2 regions of the Pseudomonas sp. 300 genome follow, and region 1 is predicted to be linked to the other one. Evidence: predicted binding sites of a transcription regulator. Region 1 holds the regulator's gene; the other holds the start of a gene.
The links. The regulator FliA, encoded in region 1, starts transcription of late flagellar genes. The targets are predictions, from matches to a motif close to CTAAAGTTTNNNNNNNNNNNGCCGNTAA.
Positions count from the first base shown of each region.

Region 1 (4,721 bases):
GGTTCTAACCGCCGCGTATCACAGTTACAAGCGCTGCGGGCTCGCTGGCTGCATCCTGACTAAACTGGATGAAACGGCAAGCCTGGGTGAGGTGTTGAGCCTGGCAATCAGTCATGAATTGCCGGTGGCTTACCTGACCGATGGACCGCGTATTCCGGATGATTTGCATCTGCCGCGTCGTCATCAGTTGGTCAGCCGCGCCGTCAGCGTGCAAATGCAGGAAGAACCCAGCGAAGAAGCCATGGCTGACATGTTCGCTGATATTTACCACAGCCCGACCAAGCAGGTTGGCTGAGGTATTAATGAACAGTTTTTGTACCTACATCGATGGTCTGCCATGCATTGTTCAGTTGATGAACGCGCAGCCAGTAATGTGGCCTCCGTCTATGCAAGACAAGGTAAAGAAATAACATGGGCAGCATGCATCCCGTACAGGTGATCGCGGTGACCGGCGGCAAAGGTGGCGTCGGGAAGACTAACGTGTCAGTGAACTTGTCCCTGGCTCTAGCTGAGCTCGGCCGGCGCGTGATGCTGCTGGACGCCGATCTGGGGCTGGCGAACGTTGACGTCCTGCTGGGACTGACACCCAAACGTACCCTGGCCGACGTCATTGAAGGCCGCTGTGAGCTGCGCGACGTGTTGTTGCAAGGCCCCGGCGGAATCCGCATCGTCCCGGCCGCGTCCGGCACTCAAAGCATGGTGCATCTGAGCCCGGCTCAGCATGCCGGTCTGATCCAGGCCTTCAGCGATATCGGCGACAACCTCGACGTGCTGGTGATCGACACCGCTGCAGGGATTGGTGACTCGGTAGTCAGTTTCGTTCGTGCCGCGCAAGAAGTCTTGCTGGTGGTCTGCGACGAGCCGACCTCGATCACCGACGCCTACGCCCTGATCAAACTGCTCAACCGCGACTACGGCATGAACCGCTTCCGGGTCCTGGCCAACATGGCCCAGAGCCCGCAGGAAGGCCGCAACCTGTTCGCCAAGTTGACCAAGGTCACGGACCGCTTCCTCGACGTCGCCTTACAATACGTCGGTGCGGTGCCGTACGACGAAAGCGTGCGCAAGGCTGTGCAGAAGCAGCGCGCGGTCTATGAAGCCTTTCCGCGCTCCAAGTGTTCCCTGGCTTTCAAGGCCATCGCACAAAAGGTCGATACCTGGCCGCTGCCCGCCAACCCGCGTGGGCACCTGGAGTTTTTCGTCGAGCGCCTCGTGCAACAAACGGCAGGACCCGTGCTATGACCGCCAGCGGTTACAACCTCTACAAGAAGTCGGCACGTGACGCGCAGTACGAGCTGATCGAGCGTTACGCGCCACTGGTCAAACGCATTGCCTACCACTTGCTGGCGCGACTGCCCGCCAGCGTCCAGGTCGAAGACCTGATTCAGGCCGGGATGATCGGCCTGCTTGAAGTGTCCACCAAATACGACGCCAGCAAAGGCGCGAGTTTCGAGACGTACGCGGGCATTCGAATCCGCGGCGCCATGCTTGATGAAGTGCGCAAAGGGGACTGGGCGCCACGTTCGGTCCACCGCAATACCCGCATGGTCAGCGACGCAATTCGCTCGATTGAAGCTAAAACCGGCCGTGACGCTAAAGATCACGAAGTTGCGGCCGAACTCCAATTGAGTCTCGACGATTACTACGGGATTTTGAACGACACCCTGGGCAGCCGGTTATTCAGTTTCGACGATCTGTTGCAGGACGGCGAACACGAAGGGCTGCACGAGGATGGCGCGAGTGCTCATCTCGAGCCGTCACGCGATCTGGAAGATGAACGCTTCCAGGCGGCGCTGGCGGACGCGATTGCCAATTTGCCGGAGCGTGAGCGACTGGTGTTGGCGCTGTACTACGACGAAGAGTTGAATCTCAAGGAAATCGGTGAGGTCCTGGGGGTCAGCGAATCTCGGGTCAGCCAGTTACACAGCCAGTGCGCGGCCCGTTTGCGGGGGCGTTTGGGGGAGTGGCGAGCGCGCTGAAGGCAGTGTGGGGACACTGCGAACGTGGCTGGTGTGGTGTTGAACTGCGCCGGTCTCGATCTGTTGTGCTCCAGACAGTCATTGAGTGCTTTGCCGGATTGATTGAAATGGCGCGTCCAGGTGCTGGGGGCGTTTAAGACTGCTTGGAGGTCGAATTGGACAAGAACATGAAAATCCTCATCGTTGATGACTTCTCAACGATGCGGCGGATCATAAAAAACCTGTTGCGTGACCTTGGGTTCACCAACACGGTCGAGGCCGACGATGGCGTTACTGCCATTCCGGTTCTCAACAGCGGAAGCATCGACTTTCTGGTAACGGACTGGAACATGCCTGGCATGACCGGTATCGATCTGCTGCGTCATGTGCGCGCCGATGAAAAGCTCAAGCACCTGCCGGTGCTGATGGTGACCGCTGAAGCCAAGCGCGAGCAGATCATCGAAGCGGCCCAGGCCGGCGTAAACGGCTATGTGGTCAAACCCTTCACGGCCCAGGCGTTGAAAGACAAAATCGAGAAGATTTTCGAACGCATCGGTTGAGAAACTGCGCCACGGGGGAGCTATGGACCACAAAGAATCTTCACAGGGCGATTTTGAATCGACCCTGAAAAAACACGCGGTCGAACTGGTCGAAAGCCTTGAAAAAGGCAGGTTCGGCGACGCTGTGCAACTGATCCATGAGCTCAACCAGACCCGTGACCGCGGCCTGTATCAGGAAGTGGGCAAGCTCACCCGCGAGCTGCACAGCGCGATCGTCAATTTCCAGATTGACCCGCACATGCCGCAAGCCGAGGAAGTGTCCCAGATCACAGATGCCACCGAGCGTCTGGGTTACGTTGTCAAGCTGACAGAGGCCGCAGCCAACCGCACCATGGATCTGGTCGAAAACTCCACGCCGTTGGTCAACAGCCTGAGCGATGAAGCCCAGGCGCTGAGCACGGACTGGGGGCGGTTCATGCGTCGCGAAGTCGGGGCTGAGGAGTTTCGTGAACTGGCACGGCGTGTCGACGGTTTCCTGACACGCAGCAGCGTGGATAACCGTGCAGTGTCGAGCAACCTTAACGACATTCTGCTCGCTCAGGATTACCAGGACCTCACCGGTCAAGTGATCAAGCGTGTGACCCAACTGGTCACTGAAGTTGAAAGCAACCTGCTCAAGCTCGTGCTTATGGCCAGTCAGGTGGACCGCTTTGCGGGCATCGAACATGACCGTGAAGCGATGCTTGCAGAAAAAGATCCGCAAAAACATCTCTCTCAGGGTGAAGGTCCGCAGATTCATGCCGATAAAAGAGAAGACGTTGTGTCCGGTCAGGACGATGTGGACGACTTGCTATCCAGCCTAGGGTTTTAGAATTTTAGGCATTTTAGGTTTTTAGACCTGTAGGAGCACACCCTTAATGAGCTTCGGCGCCGATGAAGAGATCCTTCAGGATTTCCTGGTTGAGGCCGGCGAGATTCTAGAGCAACTGTCCGAACAGCTGGTCGAGCTTGAAAGCCGACCGGATGATGCGGACTTGCTCAATGCAATTTTTCGCGGTTTTCACACTGTAAAAGGGGGCGCCGGCTTCCTCCAGCTCAACGAGCTGGTGGAGTGCTGTCACATCGCCGAGAACGTGTTCGACATCCTGCGCAAGGGTGAGCGTCGCGTCGACTCGGAACTGATGGACGTGGTTCTCGAAGCGCTGGACGCGGTGAACAGCATGTTTACCGAAGTCCGCGAGCGCAGCCCGATAACGGCTGCCACACCTGAATTGCTGGCGGCCCTGGCCCGTCTGGCCGAGCCGCAAACCGCCGAGCAAGCCGCACCGGTGGCTGAAGTGGTGGAAGAATCGGTTGCCGAAGCCGAATCAGGCGACATCACCGATAACGAATTTGAACAACTGCTGGACTCGCTGAACGCCGTCAAGGCGCAGGCTGAGGCCCCGGCGGCGGCTCCGCAGCCGGCCGGCGATGCCGCGACCAGCGACGAAATCACCGATGCCGAGTTCGAGTCGTTGCTCGATCAACTGCACGGCAAAGGCCAGTTCGCGGTCGACGCGGTGGCTGCACCCGCGGTGCCAGCCGCACCGGCAGCGCCGAAAGCGCCAGGCGACAGCTCCGACATTACCGACGACGAGTTCGAAGCACTGCTCGATCAGCTGCACGGCAAGGGCAACTTTGCGGTCGACGCGCTGGAATCCGCCATTGCCTCGGTACCGACCCCGGCTGTGCCAACCGCCGCAGCGGCCGGCGGCGATCTGATCTCGGATCACGAGTTCGAATCGCTGCTCGACGAATTGCATGGCAAAGGCAAGTTCACTGAAGTCGGCACAGGTTCTGCCGCTTCTTCAGTCGCAGCGCCTGTTGCCAAAGCCCCGGCACCTGTTGCCAAGGCACCCGAGCCGAAAGCCGAAACACCGAAACCTGCCGCCGCTGCTGCACCGGCGCCTGCCCGTGCACCGGCCGCGCCACCGGCGGAAAAACCGGCCAGCGAAGCCGAGACCACCGTGCGGGTCGACACCGCGCGTCTCGACGAAATCATGAACATGGTCGGCGAGTTGGTACTGGTGCGTAACCGCCTGGTTCGCCTGGGTGCCAACAGCGCCGATGAAGCGATGTCCAAGGCCGTGTCGAACCTTGACGTGGTCACGGCCGACCTGCAAACCGCGGTCATGAAGACCCGGATGCAACCGATCAAGAAGGTCTTCGGGCGCTTCCCGCGTCTGGTTCGCGACCTGGCTCGCCAGCTCAAGAAAGAGATCAA
Region 1 is NZ_JAVLRV010000002.1:2,742,276-2,746,996, reverse strand. Features, by position in the region: gene flhF (flagellar biosynthesis protein FlhF) at 1-295, shown strand, start outside; gene fleN (flagellar synthesis regulator FleN) at 412-1,242, shown strand; gene fliA (RNA polymerase sigma factor FliA) at 1,239-1,979, shown strand; gene Q7W83_RS18920 (chemotaxis response regulator CheY) at 2,147-2,518, shown strand; gene Q7W83_RS18915 (protein phosphatase CheZ) at 2,541-3,329, shown strand; gene Q7W83_RS18910 (chemotaxis protein CheA) at 3,376-4,721, shown strand, end outside.

Region 2 (4,721 bases), 740 kb from region 1:
ACAGACACATCCGAATTATAAATCCACCGCCACCCTATTAACTTCACACCCCAAAAAACAACTCGCTAATCCAATGAGAAAAGACAAATCAATATGAGCAATAATTATGATAAAACCAAAACAAAGAATCACCACCCCCATGACAGTCATCGCGATATTCGCAACACTGTCTGAAACGTCGGCTGCCATCTCACTGCCCTTCCTCGACGACAAAGATAAAGAGATCTATATATGGTTCTTGATCAGCTTTCCCTTTTATTTGCTTCTTCTTTTCTTCGCCACACTTAATTTCAACTATCGATCGCTTTATGCGCCATCCGATTTTGAAAAGGGGAAGCACTTCATAAAGGTCATGGACAAGGCAGAGCGTTCAGGTCACGCACAAGATCAGCCCGACAAGATCGGCCTGCAGCCAAATCTCTCGACTCAAAACCCTATTCGGCTGCCAGAGTTGATCAAGGACCTGCACATCGTTGATGCGCGATGGATGAACAAAAAAAATGAGTTCCGCGCCCTTCTGGAAAAGCTTCGCCAGCCCAAGGGGAATCAGGCACACGTTGTCGTGTTTCTCGTTGTTGGCGAATCGGAGACATTACTGAAAGAAAGCGCACTCAAGGTTTGCAGAAACGCGAAAAAACGCAGCAGCGCAACGTTCTGTATTGCTTACAATTTGAGTTCACATGACGTGACGGTCATTGATCAACGTTGCCGGGCTGACACACAGCAGGCAGTCGCTCTTTAAGATCAATGGGAGAGAAGCAGACAGGAAGATCTTCAAAACAACAAGAATGTTGAATCGCAATGTCAGACAGAAAATCCCTGTTTTCAAATGTGTGGCCTTGTCCAGGACAAGGCCACACATTCCATCAGCGTGTCAAAGGGCTCAGAACAGCTTGCGGCCTTTGTTTGCTGCGATACGCATGCGCAACGCGTTGAGCTTGATGAAGCCCGCCGCATCGGCCTGGTTGTAGGCGCCGCCATCTTCCTCGAAGGTCGCGATGTTGGCATCGAACAACGATTCGTCGGACTTGCGACCGGTGACGATCACGTTGCCCTTGTACAGCTTCAGGCGCACAACGCCATTCACGTGAGCCTGGGACGCATCGATCATCTGTTGCAGCATCAGACGCTCAGGGCTCCACCAGTAACCGGTGTAGATCAGACTGGCGTATTTAGGCATCAGCTCGTCTTTGAGGTGAGCCACTTCACGGTCCAGCGTGATCGATTCGATTGCACGGTGGGCGCGCAGCATGATGGTGCCGCCAGGGGTTTCGTAGCAGCCACGGGACTTCATGCCCACGTAACGGTTCTCGACGATGTCGAGACGGCCGATACCGTGCTCGCCACCGATACGGTTCAGGGTCGCCAGCACAGTGGCCGGAGTCATTTCGACGCCATCCAGTGCAACGATGTCGCCGTTACGGTAGGTCAGTTCCAGGTACTGGGCCTTGTCTGGAGCCTTCTCCGGGGAGACGGTCCACTTCCACATGTCTTCTTCGTGCTCGGTCCAGGTGTCTTCCAGCACGCCGCCTTCATAGGAGATGTGCAGCAGGTTGGCATCCATCGAGTACGGGGATTTTTTCTTGCCGTGACGCTCGATCGGGATGTTGTGCTTTTCAGCGTAATCCATCAGCTTTTCACGGGAGAGCAGGTCCCATTCGCGCCACGGAGCGATCACTTTCACACCTGGCTTCAAGGCGTACGCACCCAGTTCGAAACGAACCTGGTCGTTGCCCTTGCCGGTGGCGCCGTGGGAAATGGCGTCAGCGCCGGTTTCGTTGGCGATTTCGATCAGGCGTTTGGCGATCAACGGACGAGCGATGGAAGTACCCAACAGGTACTCGCCTTCGTAAACGGTGTTGGCGCGGAACATCGGGAACACGAAGTCACGCACGACTTCTTCGCGCAGATCGTCGATGTAGATTTCTTTTACGCCCATGGCCTGAGCCTTGGCGCGGGCCGGCTCGACCTCTTCGCCCTGCCCCAGGTCAGCGGTGAAGGTCACCACTTCACAGTTATAAGTATCCTGCAGCCACTTGAGGATCACCGAAGTGTCCAGGCCGCCGGAATACGCCAGAACGACCTTGTTTACGTCCGCCATGCCATCACTCCACGGGGTTCTACGGAAAGCCGTCAAGTCTACCGGTCATGCAGAATAATTTACAGAGGCGCGACAGCTTATGACGACGAAGCGACAGATTATGTCGAGCGCGCGACGATGACCGACGGGTCAGGAAGTCTTCGCCGCGCTCGCCGATGCTGTTGATTGGGGCGCCGGTTGCTCGGTGGGCGCGACCCGTGCGAGGTGCACATTGACCCGACGGTTCTTCGCCCGATTGGCCGCATTGGTGTTGGGTGCCAACGGATAACGCTCGCCGTGAAAGCGCACGGTAATCTGCGACTCCTGCACACCGTTGGCCTTGAAGAACTCCATGACCGCCAGGGCTCGACGTCGTGACAGGTCACGATTGGTCAGGCGATTGCCGCTGTTGTCGGAGTGGCCGTCGAGCTCGATGTGATTGACCGTCGGATCGGCCTTCATGAACTCCAGCATCACCTGCAACTGAGACTTGGCCTGCGCGTCGAGATCCAGGCCGTCACCGGGAAAGCCGATCTGCGTCTGTTTAACCTGCTCGAAATTCTTCGGCAGCAGTTTCGCCACGCAGCCCTGATAATCGTTGAACGCCTTGCTGAACTTGACCGGCAACAGCCGCACTTCCGAGACCCGGCCATCGCCCGAAGAATGTCGGACAACCGGGCTGCGCCCATCCATCAGACCACTGATCAGGCGTCCGGCCTGAACTTGTGAGCTGTTGAACAGAACGTTGCCGCTGCCGATCCGCACGGAACCCAGGTTGATGTCGCCACGCCCCGGCTGCCAGGGTGCAGCGGCCGCCAATAAGGTCGCCGAGCCGCCGCCAACCATCGAGTTGTAGGCTTTCAGACGAAACGTCGCCTGCTCGCCGGCGCGGCGCACGAACTCACCCGAACCGAAATCGGTGATCGGTTGAATCAGGCGGCACTCGAACTTGTCCCCTTCGACCGTCCACTCGATGCTCTCCAGACGGGTCTGGAAAGTGAGCGCCATCGCGGGAAGGCTGGCAAACACGCTGAGCAAGGCTAAATAACGCTGGCGCACGGGAGGCTCCACTGGCTTCTACAACAAAAAGACCGACACACACATGTTTACGGCATACCTGTTGGATATCGGAAGCTTCCTGCAAAACTTGATAGCGAGTGCCTGAGAGAGTCTTTTCCGGTAGCATTCCCCTCAGTTTGACCCGCCTGGAATCCCCTCATGTCCGACCGCCTGACCCTGCTGCGTCCCGACGACTGGCATATTCATCTTCGCGATGGTGCCGTGTTGACCAATACCGTTGCGGATGTCGCGCGCACCTTTGGTCGCGCCATCATCATGCCCAACCTGGTACCTCCGGTGCGCAACGCCGCTGAAGCCGACGGCTATCGCCAGCGGATTCTCGCTGCACGTCCGGCCGGCAGCCGTTTCGAACCGTTGATGGTGCTTTACCTCACCGACCGCACCCAGCCCGAAGAAATTCGTGAAGCCAAGGCCAGCGGTTTTGTGCACGCCGCCAAGTTGTACCCGGCTGGTGCAACCACCAACTCGGATTCTGGCGTCACCAGCATCGACAAGATTTTCCCGGCGATCGAGGCCATGGCCGAAGTCGGAATGCCTTTGTTGATTCACGGTGAAGTCACCCGTGGCGATGTCGATGTGTTCGACCGCGAAAAAATCTTCATCGATGAGCACATGCGTCGCGTAGTCGAGCGTTTCCCGACGCTCAAAGTGGTGTTCGAACACATCACCACCGCAGACGCCGTGCAGTTCGTCAACGCGGCTCCGGCCAACGTCGGCGCAACCATCACCGCACATCACTTGCTGTACAACCGCAACCACATGCTGGTGGGCGGGATTCGGCCGCACTTCTACTGCCTGCCGATCCTCAAGCGCAATACCCACCAGGAAGCCCTGCTCGACGCCGCCACCAGCGGCAGCGAAAAGTTCTTCCTCGGCACCGACTCGGCGCCGCACGCCCAGCATGCCAAGGAAGCCGCATGCGGCTGTGCCGGTTGCTACACCGCTTATGCGGCGATCGAGATGTACGCCGAAGCGTTCGAACAACGTAACGCGCTGGACAAGCTCGAAGCCTTCGCCAGCCTCAACGGTCCGCGCTTCTATGGCCTGCCGGTGAACACCGATCGCATTACCCTGGTCCGCGACGAGTGGACCGCCCCAACCAGCCTGCCATTTGGCGAGCTGACCGTTATCCCGCTGCGCGCCGGTGAAAAACTGCGCTGGCGCCTGCTGGAGGAACACGCGTGAGTGAAGACCATTTCGACGACGAACAGGACGGTCAAGGCGGCGGAGGTGGTCCACGCCACCCGATGGCAGCTCGATTCCGTGGTTACCTGCCAGTCGTTGTCGACGTTGAAACCGGTGGTTTCAACTCTGCCACTGACGCCTTGCTGGAAATAGCCGCTACCACCATCGCCATGGACGAGAAGGGTTTTGTATACCCTGATCACACCTACTTCTTCCGCGTCGAGCCTTTTGAAGGCGCCAACATCGAAGCAGCCGCGCTGGAGTTCACCGGGATCAAACTCGATCACCCGCTGCGCATGGCGGTGAGTGAAGAAGCGGCGCTGACCGATATCTTCCGTGGCATCCGCAAGGCATTGAAAGCCAACGGCTGCAAGCG
Region 2 is NZ_JAVLRV010000002.1:3,484,141-3,488,861, forward strand. Features, by position in the region: gene Q7W83_RS22495 (hypothetical protein) at 107-742, shown strand; gene Q7W83_RS22500 (argininosuccinate synthase) at 884-2,101, opposite strand; gene Q7W83_RS22505 (flagellar protein MotY) at 2,231-3,139, opposite strand; gene pyrC (dihydroorotase) at 3,299-4,345, shown strand; gene rnt (ribonuclease T) at 4,342-4,721, shown strand, end outside.
Region 2: the regulator FliA is predicted to act here: its motif matches at 3,205-3,232, upstream of Q7W83_RS22505 (flagellar protein MotY).